2 regions of the Streptomyces melanosporofaciens genome follow, and region 2 is predicted to be linked to the other one. Evidence: riboswitches for the same ligand, from Rfam matches in the RefSeq annotation. Region 2 holds a riboswitch; the other holds the start of a gene.
The links. Region 2 has a riboswitch for cobalamin ahead of BLV72_RS23040 (ribonucleoside-diphosphate reductase subunit alpha). Riboswitches for the same ligand answer to the same signal wherever they lie in the genome.

Region 1 (7,064 bases), 3.8 Mb from region 2:
GGTCGATCAGATGGTCGTGGAGCAGGTTGACCTCGTCGACGTAGAGCACCCCGCGGTGGGCGTCCGCGAGCAGTCCGGGCTCGAACGCCTTCACGCCGTCCGACAGCGCCCGCTCGATGTCGAGGGCGCCGACCAGGCGGTCCTCGGAGGCGCCCACGGGCAGTTCGACCATCCGAGCGGGGCGCGCCTCGCCGGTGTCCGGCTCATGGGGTCCGTCCGGGCAGGACGGGTCGGGCGCGGCCGGATCGCAGGAGAACCGGCACCCGGCCACCACGTCGACCGGCGGCAGCAGCGCCGCGATCGCTCTTACGGCGGTGCTCTTGGCCGTGCCCTTCTCCCCGCGCACCAGCACGCCGCCCACGGCGGGTGAGACGGCGTTGAGGAGCAGGGCGAGCCGCAGACCGTCCATGCCGACGATCGCGCTGAAGGGGTAGGTGGTGGTCACGCGGCGGTACCTCCTGGTGTGCGTGGGCGTCGCGGTCCGGTGTCGGTGCGGGGGCCGGGGTTGTTCACGACGTCCCCCCTGGCGCCCCCGGAGGGACGAACGGCAGCCCCTCCGGGACGCCCTTCTCGATGAGCCGCAGCAGTGCGTCGGTGTCGGCGTGCTCCTCGATCAGGTCGCCGAGGCGGTCGAGTTGCTCCTCGCGCAGCTCGCCGAAGCGGGTGTCCGGCGCCGGTACGAACGCCCGGCCCGCCGCGGCGGCCACCCGGCGCAGAAACGCCCGCCGGAAGCCGTCGCTCTCCAGCGAGCCGTGCCAGTGGGTGCCCCACACCGAGCCCACCCGGCAGCCGTCGAGGAAGCGCTCCTCGGCCCCGTCGAGCAGTTCGGCGACCCCGTGGTGGATCTCGTATCCCTCCACCCGCTCACCGAGCGCCTCGCCCACCGGCCGGGCCAGGGTCTTCTCCGCCGCGAACCGCACCCGCACCGGCAGCAGCCCGAGCCCGGCGACCGTCCCGGCCTTGGACTCGATCTCGTCCTCGATGCGCTCCCCGAGCGCCTGGAAGCCGCCGCAGACGCCCAGCACCGGACGGCCCTCGGCGGCCCGCCGGGCGATCGCGTCGGCGAGCCCGCGCTCACGCAGCCACTCCAGCGCCCTTACGGTGCCCCGGGTGCCCGGCAGCACCACCAGATCGGCGTCGGCCAGCTCCTCGGGCCGGTCCACGAACCGCACGACCACGCCCGGTTCGGCCGCCAGCGCGTCCACGTCCGTGAAGTTGGACATCAGCGGCACGGCGGCCACCGCGATCCGCAGGACGTCCGCGCCGTAAGGGGGCGCCACGACGCTCTCCCGCACCGTGCCGCGCAGCGACACCCGCAGACCGTCCTCCTCGTCGATCCCCAGCCCGTGGGCGAACGGGAGCACACCGACGGTCGGGCGCCCGGTGAGCTCGCGCAGCATGTCCAGACCGGGCTCCAGCAGGCTCACATCGCCGCGGAACTTGTTCACCAGATAGGCGGCCACATGCCGTTGGTCCGCCGCAGACAGCAGCGCGGTGGTGCCGAAGAAGGACGCGAAGACGCCACCGCGGTCGATGTCGCCGACCACCACGACCGGAAGCCCGGCGGCGCGCGCCAGCCCCATGTTGACGATGTCGGTGCGGCGCAGATTGATCTCGGCCGGACTGCCCGCGCCCTCGCAGATCACCGCGTCATGGGTGCGCCGCAGCTCCTCCAGGCACTCCGTGACGGTCCCCAGCAGCGCCTCCCGGCCCGAGACCCGCGTCCGCCCGGAGGAGTCCGCGTCCGACGGCGGGTTCGCCGCGGGCCCCGACCGCCCGAAGTACCCGCGCGCGCTCAGCTCGCCCACCGGCTTGCCCAGCAGCACCACTTGGCTGCTGCGGTCGCTGCCCGGCTTCAGCAGGACCGGGTTCATCAGCGCGCTCGGCTCGACGCGCGCCGCGGCGGCCTGCATGGCCTGGGCCCGCCCGATCTCCGCTCCCTCCCGGGTGACGAAGGAGTTGAGCGACATGTTCTGCGCCTTGAAGGGGGCCACGCTGACGCCCTTACGGGCGAGCCACCGGCAGATCCCGGCCGTCACCACGCTCTTGCCCGCGTCGGAGGTCGTGCCCGCGACGAGCAGGCCCCCGCCCCGCGCCCCGGAACCGTCCATGCCGCCCTCACCGCGTATCCCGCTCATCCACCGCCCCTTCCAGCGGCCCGGGGCCGCCCCGTCAACGCCCTCAGGACCGGCCGGGCCGCCACGGACACCCCGAGCGCCAGGACGCCGACGCGCCGCGACAGCCGTATCGCCCGCTCGATGTCGGCCGGCTCCACCGGCCGCCCGCCGGAGTTGAGCACCGGCCGGTGCTCGACCCGGCCGCCGTACGTGAGGGTGCCGCCCAGCCGTACCCCGAGCGCGCCCGCGAACGACGCTTCCACGGGGCCCGCGTTGGGGCTCGGATGGCGTCGGCCGTCGCGCCGCCAGGCGCGCCGCGCACCGCGCGGATCGGGGCCGGAGAGGGTCGCCAGGGCCGCCGTAAGGCGCGCACCGGGCCAGCCGGCCACATCGTCCAGACAGGCCGCCGCCCAGCCGAACCGGCGGTAGCGCGGCGACTTGTGGCCCACCATGGCGTCCAGGGTGTTGACGGCGCGGAAGCCGATGAGCCCCGGCACGCCGCCCACGGCGCCCCACACCAGCGCGCCCACGACGGCGTCGGAGGTGTTCTCGGCGACCGATTCGACGACCGCGCGGGCGATCTGCGGCCCGTCCAGCGCCTGCGGATCGCGGCCGCACAGATGGGGCAGCCGCTCCCGGGCGACCTCCACGTCCCCTGCGGCCAGGGCCCCGCCGACGGCCCGTGCCTCACGGCCCAGCGTCGTCCCGCCCAGCACCGCCCAGGTGGCGGCGGCGGTCAGTGCGGCCTGCGCGCCGCCGCGCCCGCCGAGGGCCCGTACGGCGCGGGTCAGCAGTGCGGCACCGGCGGCCGCGCCGCCCGCGCACAACGCGGTGTGCAGGGCCCCGTATCCGCGGTGGTCACGCCACAGCCGGCGCTCGGCGGCCGCGGCGGCGCGCCCGAACGCGGCGACCGGATGGCCGCGGCGCGGATCGCCCGTGGCGAGATCACCGAGGAAACCGAGGGCCGCACCACACGCGAACGAGGCGTGATCGGCACGCATCCGTCAGGCCGCCGTCACGCCTCGGCGCGACGACACGTAACCAAAGGGGCCAGGGGGGCCGAAGGGGCCGGAAGAGCCAGTGGGGACAGAGGAGGCTGACGGCGTGGCGGTGCCGGGCATGGCGGTATGTCCTCACTCAGGGTCCGCGCCCTGGTTCGACTGACCGGCGGTGAAAGTCTCCTGGCTCCCGGATCCGCGCCCCTCCCGGTCTTCCAGCCCCGCGTACGAAGCGAACCGTACGGTCGAGCCGTGACCCCATACAGGCGATGGGAGAGTGCTCCCCGGTGACAGTGGCGGGACCGCGCCGGATTCTCACCGGCTTCCTCTCCTGCCGCCGTTTGGCTCGGGAAGTCCACCATGGGCCGCGAATGGCCGTCAACTCGCATATGACCCATGTCGCCCGAGTGTGCCGAGCCCCACAGACGGCGGCCGCACACGAGGCGGCCGCCGGACGGTCGGCGCTGGTCAGCGCCACCATCCGGCGGCCGGTGGGTCGATGAGGACGCGAGCCTCAGGCGACGATCAGATAGATGCCGTACGCCACGGCCGCGGCGCACAGCGCGAAGCAGGTGTACGCGCCGGCGCGCGCGAGCGCCGAGGCGCCGGCCGCGCCACCGGGTACGGCGGCCGCGCCACCGGACACCGCGGCCGCGCCGCCCTGCTCCGGCGCCGCCTTACGGGACGTCCCGAGGATGCCCAGGGTGAAGACGCCCACCATGCCGACCGTCACCACGAGGCTGACGCCGAAGACCTGGCCGAGTGCCGCCCAGTCGATGCTCATGTTCCGTGGCTCCTTAGCGGGTGCTGCTGCTCGCGGCGGCGGGGGTGGGGGTCTGCTCGGGTGTGTGCTCGGCGATGCCGCTCTCGGGGGCGGTCTCGACCGCCCTCTCGGGGGCGGAGGGCTTCGCACCCGCGGGCGGCGGGGCCACGGACCGCAGGGCGGCCGTGACGGCGCCCACCGGCTCGTGTGCGCCGACCTCGTTGACGTTGGTGTGGTCCACGGGCTTGCGGCGCGACAGCGCCCAGATCGCCCCGCAGGCCAGGACGGCGAGCACGGCCACCGCCGTGATCCCCCCGTTCCCCTGGTCGGCCAGCAGCGCGGCGGCGCCCGCCACCAGGCCCGCGGCCGGGAGGGTCAGCACCCAGGCGACCACCATGCGGCCGGCGGTCGACCAGCGCACCACCGCGCCCTTACGGCCGACCCCCGCACCCATGACGGCGCCGGAGCAGACCTGGGTGGTGGACAGCGCGAAGCCGATGTGGGAGGAGGCGAGGATGACGGTCGCGGCGCCGGTCTGGGCGGCGAAGCCCTGCGGCGGCTGGATGTCGGTGATGCCCTTGCCCATGGTGCGGATGATGCGCCAGCCGCCCAGGTAGGTGCCGAGCGCGATGGCCAGGCCCGCCGAGACGATGACCCACAGCGGCGGGTCGGAGTCGGGCGCCACCACGCCCCCGGTGACCAGCGCCAGGGTGATCACGCCCATCGTCTTCTGGGCGTCGTTGGTGCCGTGGGCCAGGGAGACCAGGGCGGCCGAGGCGATCTGCCCCGCGCGGTAGCCCTTCGCGGTGTCCTCCGAGGAGCGGCCGCGGCCGAGCCGGTAGGTGAGCCGGGTGGCGGCCACCGTGGCGATGCCGGCCACGACCGGCGCGGCGACGGCGGGGATCAGGACCTTCATGACGATCGCGTCGCCGTTGACCCCGTCCAGCCCGACGGAGACCACGGTGGCGCCGATCAGGCCGCCGAACAGGGCGTGCGAGGAGCTGGAGGGGAGTCCGGCGAGCCAGGTCACCAGATTCCACAGGATCGCCCCGACCAGTCCCGCGAAGATCACTTCTGGTCGGATACCGGAGTCCTCGTCGATGATCCCGCCGGAGATGGTCTTGGCCACCTCCACGGACAGGAACGCGCCGACGAGATTGAGGACGGCCGACATCGCCACCGCCACCCTGGGACCGAGTGCTCCCGTGGAGATGGTGGTGGCCATGGCGTTAGCCGTGTCGTGGAAGCCGTTCGTGAAGTCGAACACCAAGGCCGTGACGATCACGATCCCGATGAGAAGCGTGATGTGTTCCATACACCCGGTCAATCAGTTCGAAGGTCGTTAGTGGCACGGTGAACGTAAGGAAACAGGGTGAACGGGAGGTGAACTGAGTAGGGCGTCAGGGTGACGTGGTTGCGGGAGTGTCAAAGCCTGGTGAATTCAAGCCTACTTCCCTATGTCGTACGGGGGTTGAGCCTCGGTCGAAGGCCGCCGGAGGAGACCTCGGAACCGGCCCCGCGGCCGCCCGCCGTTCACCCTCGTTCACCGCACCGGGGCGGCTGCCCACGAGGCGCGGTCGTAGACGTGCGCGGCGCCCGTTCCGGGCCCGCCATCGCCCGGCCGCCGGACGCCTGGAAGGATCGGGCCCCGGAGGTGAGGGCAGGTGACCCAGTCGCGATCCACGCGGCAGCCGCAGCCGCGGCTGACCCACCCCCTGCGCCAGGCATGGACGCAGGTGGTGAGAACGGCCCGCAGAACCACCGCCGACGGCCTGGTCGTCGGCACCTCGGGCAATGTCTCGGCCCGGGTCGGTGACACCGTCCTGGTGACCCCGAGCGGCGTCCCCTACGACCGGCTCGGCCCGCGGGACGCCGTCGCCGTCGACCTCGACGGACAACAGGTCCTCGGCACGCTCGAGCCCACCAGCGAGCTGCCCATGCACCTGGCCGTCTACCGGGAGACCGACGCCGAGGCCGTGGTCCATACCCACGCCGTCCACGCCACGGCCGTCTCCACGCTCGTCGACGAGCTCCCCGCGATCCACTACATGACCGCCGCCCTCGGCGGACCGGTCCGCGTCGCGGCCTATGCCCTCTACGGAACGGACGAACTGGCCGACGCCATGATCGAGGCGCTGCGCGACCGCAGCGGCTGTCTGCTGCGCAACCACGGCACCGTCGTCCACGGCGCCACCCTGGACCAGGCGTTTGACCGCACCGCCCAGCTCGAATGGATGTGCCGGGTCTGGCTCACCGCGGTCTCCGTCCCCGGCCGCACCCCCACCCTGATCCCGCCGGACGAGCTGCGGCGCGCCGCGGACAAGCTCAGCGGCTACGGCCAGCCGAGCTGAACCGCCGGGCACGCGCCCGAACCCGCACCGCACGCGCCCGGGCCCGGCCGGGCGGTCACCCGGCCGGGCACGCCCGCTGGCCGGGGGCCGCCTCCCCGCCCACACTGGGAGAGATGCGCCTGCGGACAACGGCGGCCGCGGCCGCCACCACCCTGCTCGGTGCCGGCGTGGCCGCGGTGGCGGCCGGACGGTACGCCACCGACGCTGCGCTGAAACCGGCCCCCGACCGTCCGCTGCCGAACGAGCCCCCGCTCACCGTGCACGCGACCGCGGCCGGCCAGATCACCCTGACCCGCTCGCTCGCCTCGCTGCGCCCCGGCGTCTACGGCCTCACCGGCCGCGCCTGCCACGCCGTCGTCGGCCCCGTCATCGAGGACGCCCCGCACCCCGCCGACTGCGTGGTGCGCCGCCTGGAGCGGGTCACCCACGGAGACCTCACCCCCGGCACCCGGGTACGGCTGACCCCCCAGGTGTACATCGGCAATCCGCGGGACGCGCTCGGCATCGAGCACGCAGAGATCGACGTGCCCGGCGAACTCGGCCCGCTGCCCGCCTGGTTCGTCCCCGGCGAACGCTCCACATGGGTGATCACCACCCATGGCCTCGGCACCACCCGTGAGCACCCCATGGTCGTCATGCCCTTCCTGCGGCAGCTACGGGTGCCGGTGCTCGACCTCGCCTACCGCGGGGACCCCGGCGCCCCCCGGCCCAAGGACGGCATATCCCACCTGGGCGACACCGAATGGCGCGACCTGGACGCGGCCCTCCGCTACGCGGTGGGGTACGGGGCGACCGGGATCGTGCTCCACGGCTGGTCCATCGGCGCCTCGATGGC
Region 2 (7,064 bases):
TGATCCGCAGACGCCCCTCCTCCACGGCGCGGATGCGCATTTCGGCCGGACCGGTCGTGTTGCGGTAGGCGTTCGTGACCACCTCACTGGTCACGAGGGTCGCGGGGTCGGTGAGGCCGCCCATGCCGTGCCGGCGTACATCGCGCACGTGCCCGACAGCGTGAGGGCGGGGGACGGCCCGCTACGGTGTCACCATGTCTGACGAGGAGACCCTGTGGACTACCTCGCCGTTCGGATCAGTGGCGGGGTCGGCCGGCTCACCGGCCGACCCCGTCTGTCAGTGGCTGCTGAGCAGGCCGAGCACCTCGTCGTAGCTGCCGTTCGCTTCGGCGAAGCGGAGGAGCTTCACGTTCTCGACGAGGATCTCGTCGGCGTCGGGCCGGGTTTCCAGGAGGGTCATGACCTCGGAGAGGTAGTCCTCCAGCGGCATCGCGTTCTCCGCGTTCTCCTGGCCCATGAGCGCGGTGCGCACCGCCGGCGGCACCAGCTCGATCACCTGGACGCCGGTGTCCGCGAGCTGGACGCGGAGGGCGGAGGTCAGCGAGTGGATCGCCGCCTTCGTGGCGCTGTAGGTCGGGGTGAGCGGCAGCGGCACGAAGGCCAGGCCCGAGGAGACGGTCATCAGCGTCGCCTCCGGCTTCGCGGCCAGAAATTCCGTGAACCCGGCGATCAGGCGCAGCGGGCCGAGCAGGTTGGTGTCGACCGTGGCCTCGGCCGTGCCGAGGAAGTCACCGGTGTGGAAGTCCTCCGGCCGCATGATCCCGGCCATGGTGATCAACACGTTGGTCTCGGGGAAGCGGGTCTGGACCGTCTCGGCCGCCTTCTTGACCGAAGCGGGGTCGGTGGTGTCGATCACGACGGACTCGACACCGGGGTGCTCGGCGGTGATCCGGCGCAGTTGCTCCTCGCGGCGTCCGGCGATGATGACCTTGTTGCCCGCCGCGTGGAAGCGCAGGGCCAGGCCGAGACCGATGCCCGAGGTCGCGCCGGGGATGAAGATGGTGTTTCCGCTGATTTTCACGGTGTGGGGCCTTGTCTCTGGACGTTCTTGGGGTGGCCCCAGTCGACCCGGCGCCGCGGTGCGCAACAAGGACACGCTTATCCACTGATCGGCAGACCATGGATAAGCCTCGGCCCCGTCGGCACACTGGTCGGGAGTGAGGGATCGCGGCATGTCGGCGGCCGCCGCGGCGGGAAAGAGCGGCAGGGAGGAGAAGGCCATGGATCGCACGGAACTCGCGCAGTTCCTCCGGGGCCGCCGTGAGGCCCTCCAGCCCGAGGACATCGGGCTGCCGCACCGGGCCCGGCGGCGCACCCGCGGCCTGCGCCGGGAAGAGGTCGCCGAACTATCCGGTATGTCCACCGACTACTACGCCCGCCTGGAGCGGGGAACCGGCCCGCAGCCCTCCGAGCAGATGATCGCCGCGATCGCCCGCGGACTCCGCCTGTCCCTGGCCGAACGCGATCACCTCTTCCTGCTCGCGGGCCACGCCACACCCCGGCGCACCCTGCGCGCCGATCACATCAGCCCGGGGCTCATGCGCATCCTGGACCGGCTGCGGGACACCCCGGCGCAGATCATGGGCCCCCTTGGCGAGACACTCGTCCAGACCCGGCTGGCGACGGCGCTGCTCGGTGACCAGACCCGCTACACCGGCCCGGCCCGGAGCGTGGTCTACCGGTGGTTCACCGACCCCGCGTCGAGGCTGATCTACCCGGCATCCGACCACCCGGCCCACGGCCGCGTCTTCACCGCCCAGCTGCGGCGCACCGCGGCCCGGCAGGGCCCGCACTCACCGGCCGCGGACCTGGCCCGCCGGCTCCTGGACGAGAGCGAGGAGTTCGCGGCCATCTGGAACGAGCACGAGGTCGGCCTCACCTACACCGACGAGAAGCGCTTCGCGCACGCCGAGGTCGGCGAGCTCACCCTCCACTGCCAGTCGCTCCTCGACCCCGACCAGGACCACGCCCTCCTCGTCTTCACGGCCACACCCGGCACGGAGAGCTACGAGAAGCTGCAGGTCCTGGAGGTCATCGGCACTCAGCAGCTCGAACGGACGTCGCCGGTCACCGGGCCCTGACGGAAGGGGGCCCGGTGACCGGCGCGGTTCGGCCGGATGTGCGCGTCAGACGTAGAGGAAGCCGCCGGGGACGGTGACGGTCCCGGTGGCCGTCACGAGCGTGACGGTCGCGGTGCCGGGCACCCCGGGCGGGGTGACGCCGGAGACCGTGGTGGCGGTGGCGACCACACCGGTGGCGGGGACGCCGTTGAACAGCACGCCCAGCACGCCGCCGAGGTTGGTGCCGTTGATGGTGAACGGGGTGCCGCCGGCGGCGGGTCCGGTGGTGGGCGTGATGGTGGTGGGCACCGGGGCGGGCGGTGCGACGAAGTAGGTGAAACCGCCGGGGACGGTGGTGGTGCCGCCCGGGCCGCTCAGCACGACGGCGACGTTGCCGCCCGCGGGCGGGCCCGGCGGGGTGATACCGATCAGGCTGGTCCCGCCCGGGTTGATGGTCAGGATGGCCGACGGGACCCCGCCGAAGGTGACACTGGTGACGCCGGTCAGATTGGTGCCCGTGATCAAGTACAGGGTGCCGCCGGTGGTCGGTCCCACGGTCGGGGTGATGGAAACGGCGGTGGGCGGCGTCGGCGCCACATAGGTGTACACCTGGCTGTTGCTGGTGCCGGCCGTGGTGGTGACCAGGACCTGGACGGACCCGGGCGCGTGCGGCGGGGCTATCACCACGACGATGTCGTTGGTGGGATTCCCCGGCCACCCGCCACCGCCCCAGCCGCCGCCACCCCAGCCGCCGCCCCAGTCACCATCCCAGCCGCCGCCACCGGAACTGCTCTGGCTGACGATCTGGGCGGGCACGCCGCCGAAGGTCACGCTGATCACGTTGCGCAGGTTCTGACCGTTGAGCTGGACGAGGTTCCCACCGGCGGCGGGGCCCGAGTTGGGCACCACGGACAGCAGCAACGGCGGCCCCACCTGCGACGGGGGCCAGTTGGCCGCAGTGGGGGCGGCGGTCGCGAGAGCGGTCGAGGTCATGGTTGTTCCTCCCGGGAAGGGTTGGGGTGATATGCGCCGACGGCATGCCGATGTCGTGGGCAAGCCGCTGGTCAACGCCTCGTCGTCGCCGCGCGGTCGAGGCAGGCCGGCACCGGAGGAACGGAAAGCCGCCGGGCGGCCGGTCAGGGCGCGGGATCGATGCGCCGGATGAGGGCGGAGCTACGGGACGAACGTCCGGCTCCTGGATGGCCTACGAGGTATGAGGCACCCTCGGCGGCACGTTTCCAGTTATCCACGCCCACCCCCGTCGCTCAAGGTTCCGGGGCTGCCATCACTCGTTTGGCGCATCTGGGCGCGCCTGGCGGCGAGCTTGTATGACAAGCGCTCCGCTATTCGGGGGAACGCGCGGCCGGAGTATGGCCTGCCGTCCTCCACCGTGCCTCTAATGAGTGACATCGGCAGTGCCAGCCCGTGCGGGACCACCCGGGGAGGGAGCGATCCGATGAGCCTCGCCGCATTCCTCCTCGCCCTCGGCACCACCTGCCGTATCACCCGCTTCATCACCAAGGACACGCTGGCGGCGGGGTTCAGAACCTGGGTCGCCGACCGCTTCGGCGACGACTCCCGGCCCTCCTACCTCGTCAACTGCGGCTGGTGCACCAGCACCTGGGTCGCCGGCGCCATCGCCGTCTACGCCTCCTTGCTGCACACCACCGCGTGGTTCCACCTCCCGGCGACCGCCCTGACGCTCTCCTACCTCGCCGGGGTCGCCTCGCGGTGGCTGGACTGACACCGACCCGTACTGGACTCGAGGGAAAGGAACGGCAGCCATGGCCTGCAACTGCGGCGGAGGGGCACGTGCCCCGCGACCCGTTGTCGTCTATGAGTTGACGCTGCCGGACGGCACGGTCCGGCGCTATTTCACCTATCAGGAGGCCGACGCCGCCAATAAGCGCGCGGGCTCCACCGGAGTGATCAACACCGCCGTCCAGTGACGGCGAGGCCCGGCGAGTGGCGGTGAGGCCCGGCGAGTGACGGCGAAGACCGGGGCCGGACAATGACGGCCCCGCTGTCAGTGGTGTGCGGCAGACTGCGGCCATGGACATCACGATCAGGCGCGCGCGGGACGAGGAACTGGACGCAATCGGCGAGCTCACCGCGCAGGTGTATCTCGGGGACGGGCTCCTGGACTTCGGGGACAGTGATCCATATCTCACCACCCTGCGCGACGCCCGGCGCCGGGCCGCCGAGGCCGAGCTGCTGGTCGCGGCGGACGCGGCGAGCGACGAGGTGCTGGGGGCCGTGGCGTTCGCGGTGTACGGCGGGGGGTATGCGGAGCTGGCCCGGCCCGGCGAGGGCGAGTTCCGGATGCTGGCCGTGCGGCCGCAGTCGCGGCGGCGCGGGGCGGCCGAGGCACTGGTGCGCGCCTGCCTGGACCGGGGTCGCGCGCTGGGACTGCGGCGGATCGTGATCAGCAGCCAGCAGTCCATGACCGCCGCCCACCGGCTGTACGAGCGGCTGGGATTCGTGCGGGCCCCGGAGCGGGACTGGTCGCCGATAGCCAAGTCGGACCTCACCCTGTGGGCGTTCACGGTGGAGCTGTGACGACCGGCGGCGCGCGCCCCGGGCCGGGGGCTCGCGCGCGCCCACGGGCTCGCGTGCACGCCCCGCCACGGGCCGCCACGGGCCCCAGGTCACGGGCCACCTCCGGAACGCATTAGCACATTCATGCGAAACTCCGCACCTCGCGACACAAGATATGGGGGTGGGTGCGTCGGCCGACACAAGATGTATGCTCGTCCTCGCTGTCGCCGCAGGGGAATCCGGTGGGAATCCGGAACTGTCCCGCAACGGTGTACGTGTGCGCTTATGCGGCGTGCCCGTAAGTCCGAGCACCTGCCGACGGCCCTGTGTGAACACGTCCCCCGGCCTCGAGGGTTGGGCCGATGGACGCTGCGTGGAGTGCCTGACGTACGAGGAGTGCGGCAGCGGCATGCCCGTACGCGCCCATCGCACCCCCTCGTGGCCCCGGCCGAGCGAGGGAGAGCACCTCAGTGACCATCGCGCCCGCAGATCCGGTTTCAGAGCAGGCGGTTTCTCAGGCAGCGCACGACGCGCCCGGAACCGCCCTGCTCCGGACACTTACCGGACTCACCGCCGATCTGCCCGCCACCGACCCCGGCAAGGTCGCGGCCGCCGCCCTGCGCGGCCGCCATCCCGGCTCGGACGAGGCGGAGTTGCGTGGCCTGGCGACCGAGGCGGCGGCCGGGCTGATCGCCGAGGAGCCGGAGTACTCGCGGCTGGCCGCGCGGCTGCTGGCGCTCACCATCACGGAGGAGGCGGCCGGACAGGGCGCGGTCTCCTTCTCCACCTCCGTCCAGGTGGGCCACCGCGAGGGCCTGCTGGCCGACTCCACCGCGGAGTTCGCCGCCGCCCACGCCGCACGGCTGGACGCGCTGGTGGAGCGGGCCCTGGCCGACGGCGCCGACAAGCGCTTCGGGTACTTCGGACTGCGCACCCTCTACAGCCGCTATCTGCTGCGCCACCCGATCACCCGTCAGGTGATCGAGACCCCACAGCATTTCCTGCTGCGGGTGGCCTGCGGGCTCGCCGAGGACCTCTCGGAGCGGGCGCTGGACGAGGTGGCCGAGCTGTACCGGCTGACCAGCACGCTGTCGTATCTGCCCAGCTCCCCCACGCTGTTCAACTCCGGCACCCGGCATCCGCAGATGTCGTCCTGCTATCTGCTGGACTCGCCGCTGGACGAGCTGGACTCGATCTACAACCGCTACCACCAGGTGGCACGGCTGTCGAAGCACGCGGGCGGCATCGGCCTGTCCTACTCCCGTATCCGGGCGCGCGGTTCGCTGATCCGGGGCACCAACGGGCACTCCAACGGCATCGTGCCGTTCCTGCGCACGCTCGACGCCTCGGTGGCCGCCGTCAACCAGGGCGGCCGGCGCAAGGGCGCGGCCTGCGTCTATCTGGAGACCTGGCACGCGGACCTCGAGGAGTTCCTGGAGCTGCGGGACAACACGGGCGAGGAGGCCCGCCGCACCCACAACCTCAACATCGCCCACTGGATCCCGGACGAGTTCATGCGCCGGGTCGAGGCGGACGCCGACTGGTCGCTGTTCTCCCCGGTCGACGCGCCCGCTCTGGTGGACCTGTGGGGCGATGAGTTCGACGCCGCGTACCGCAAGGCCGAGGCCGAGGGGAAGGCCGTCAAGAAGGTCCCGGCGCGGCAGTTGTACGCCCGGATGATGCGCACCCTCGCGCAGACCGGCAACGGCTGGATGACGTTCAAGGACGCCGCCAACCGCACCGCCAACCAGACCGCCGAGCCCGGCAGGGTCGTCCACTCCTCGAATCTGTGCACCGAGATCCTGGAGGTCACCAACGACGGCGAGACCGCCGTGTGCAACCTCGGCTCGGTCAACCTCGCCGCGCACCTGGACGAGGACGGGCAGCTCGACTGGGAGCGCCTCGACGCCACCGTCCACACCGCCGTGACCTTCCTCGACCGAGTGGTGGACATCAACTTCTACCCCACGGACGAGGCCGGTGCCTCCAACTCCCGCTGGCGGCCGGTGGGCCTGGGCCTGATGGGGCTGCAGGACGTCTTCTTCCGGCTGCGGCTGCCGTTCGACTCGCCCGAGGCCAAGGCGCTCTCCACCCGGATCTCCGAGCGCATCATGCTCGCCGCGTACGAGGCGTCCTGTGAGCTCGCCGAGCGCCACGGCCCGCATCCGGCCTGGTCCGAGACCCGCACAGCGCGCGGTGTGCTGCACCCGGACCACTACACGGACGCGGTGGCCACCTGGCCGGAGCGCTGGGAGGCGCTGCGCACCCGGATGGCGAAGTCCGGGATGCGGAACTCGCTGCTGCTGGCGATCGCGCCGACCGCGACCATCGCCTCCATCGCGGGCGTCTACGAGTGCATCGAGCCGCAGGTCTCCAACCTCTTCAAGCGCGAAACGCTCAGCGGGGAGTTCCTGCAGGTCAACTCCTATCTCGTGGACGACCTCAAGAAGCTGGGCGTCTGGGACG

Region 1: it holds a riboswitch for cobalamin, as region 2 does, so the genes downstream of both, BLV72_RS06320 (cobalamin biosynthesis protein) here and BLV72_RS23040 (ribonucleoside-diphosphate reductase subunit alpha) in region 2, are expected to answer to the same signal.

What each region holds. Positions count from the first base shown of each region.
Region 1 covers NZ_FNST01000002.1:827,049-834,112, reverse strand. Annotated here, with positions in the region: gene BLV72_RS06330 (putative cobaltochelatase) at 1-445, opposite strand, end outside; gene BLV72_RS06325 (cobyric acid synthase) at 510-2,138, opposite strand; gene BLV72_RS06320 (cobalamin biosynthesis protein) at 2,135-3,118, opposite strand; cobalamin riboswitch at 3,273-3,490, opposite strand; gene BLV72_RS06315 (hypothetical protein) at 3,630-3,899, opposite strand; gene BLV72_RS06310 (inorganic phosphate transporter) at 3,913-5,193, opposite strand; gene BLV72_RS06305 (class II aldolase/adducin family protein) at 5,543-6,229, shown strand; gene BLV72_RS06300 (alpha/beta hydrolase) at 6,343-7,064, shown strand, end outside.
Region 2 covers NZ_FNST01000002.1:4,665,259-4,672,322, reverse strand. Annotated here, with positions in the region: gene BLV72_RS23065 (SDR family oxidoreductase) at 278-1,021, opposite strand; gene BLV72_RS23060 (helix-turn-helix transcriptional regulator) at 1,221-2,081, shown strand; gene BLV72_RS23055 (IPT/TIG domain-containing protein) at 2,127-3,053, opposite strand; gene BLV72_RS23050 (hypothetical protein) at 3,517-3,804, shown strand; gene BLV72_RS48020 (DUF7196 family protein) at 3,845-4,009, shown strand; gene BLV72_RS23045 (GNAT family N-acetyltransferase) at 4,113-4,619, shown strand; cobalamin riboswitch at 4,773-4,932, shown strand; gene BLV72_RS23040 (ribonucleoside-diphosphate reductase subunit alpha) at 5,069-7,064, shown strand, end outside.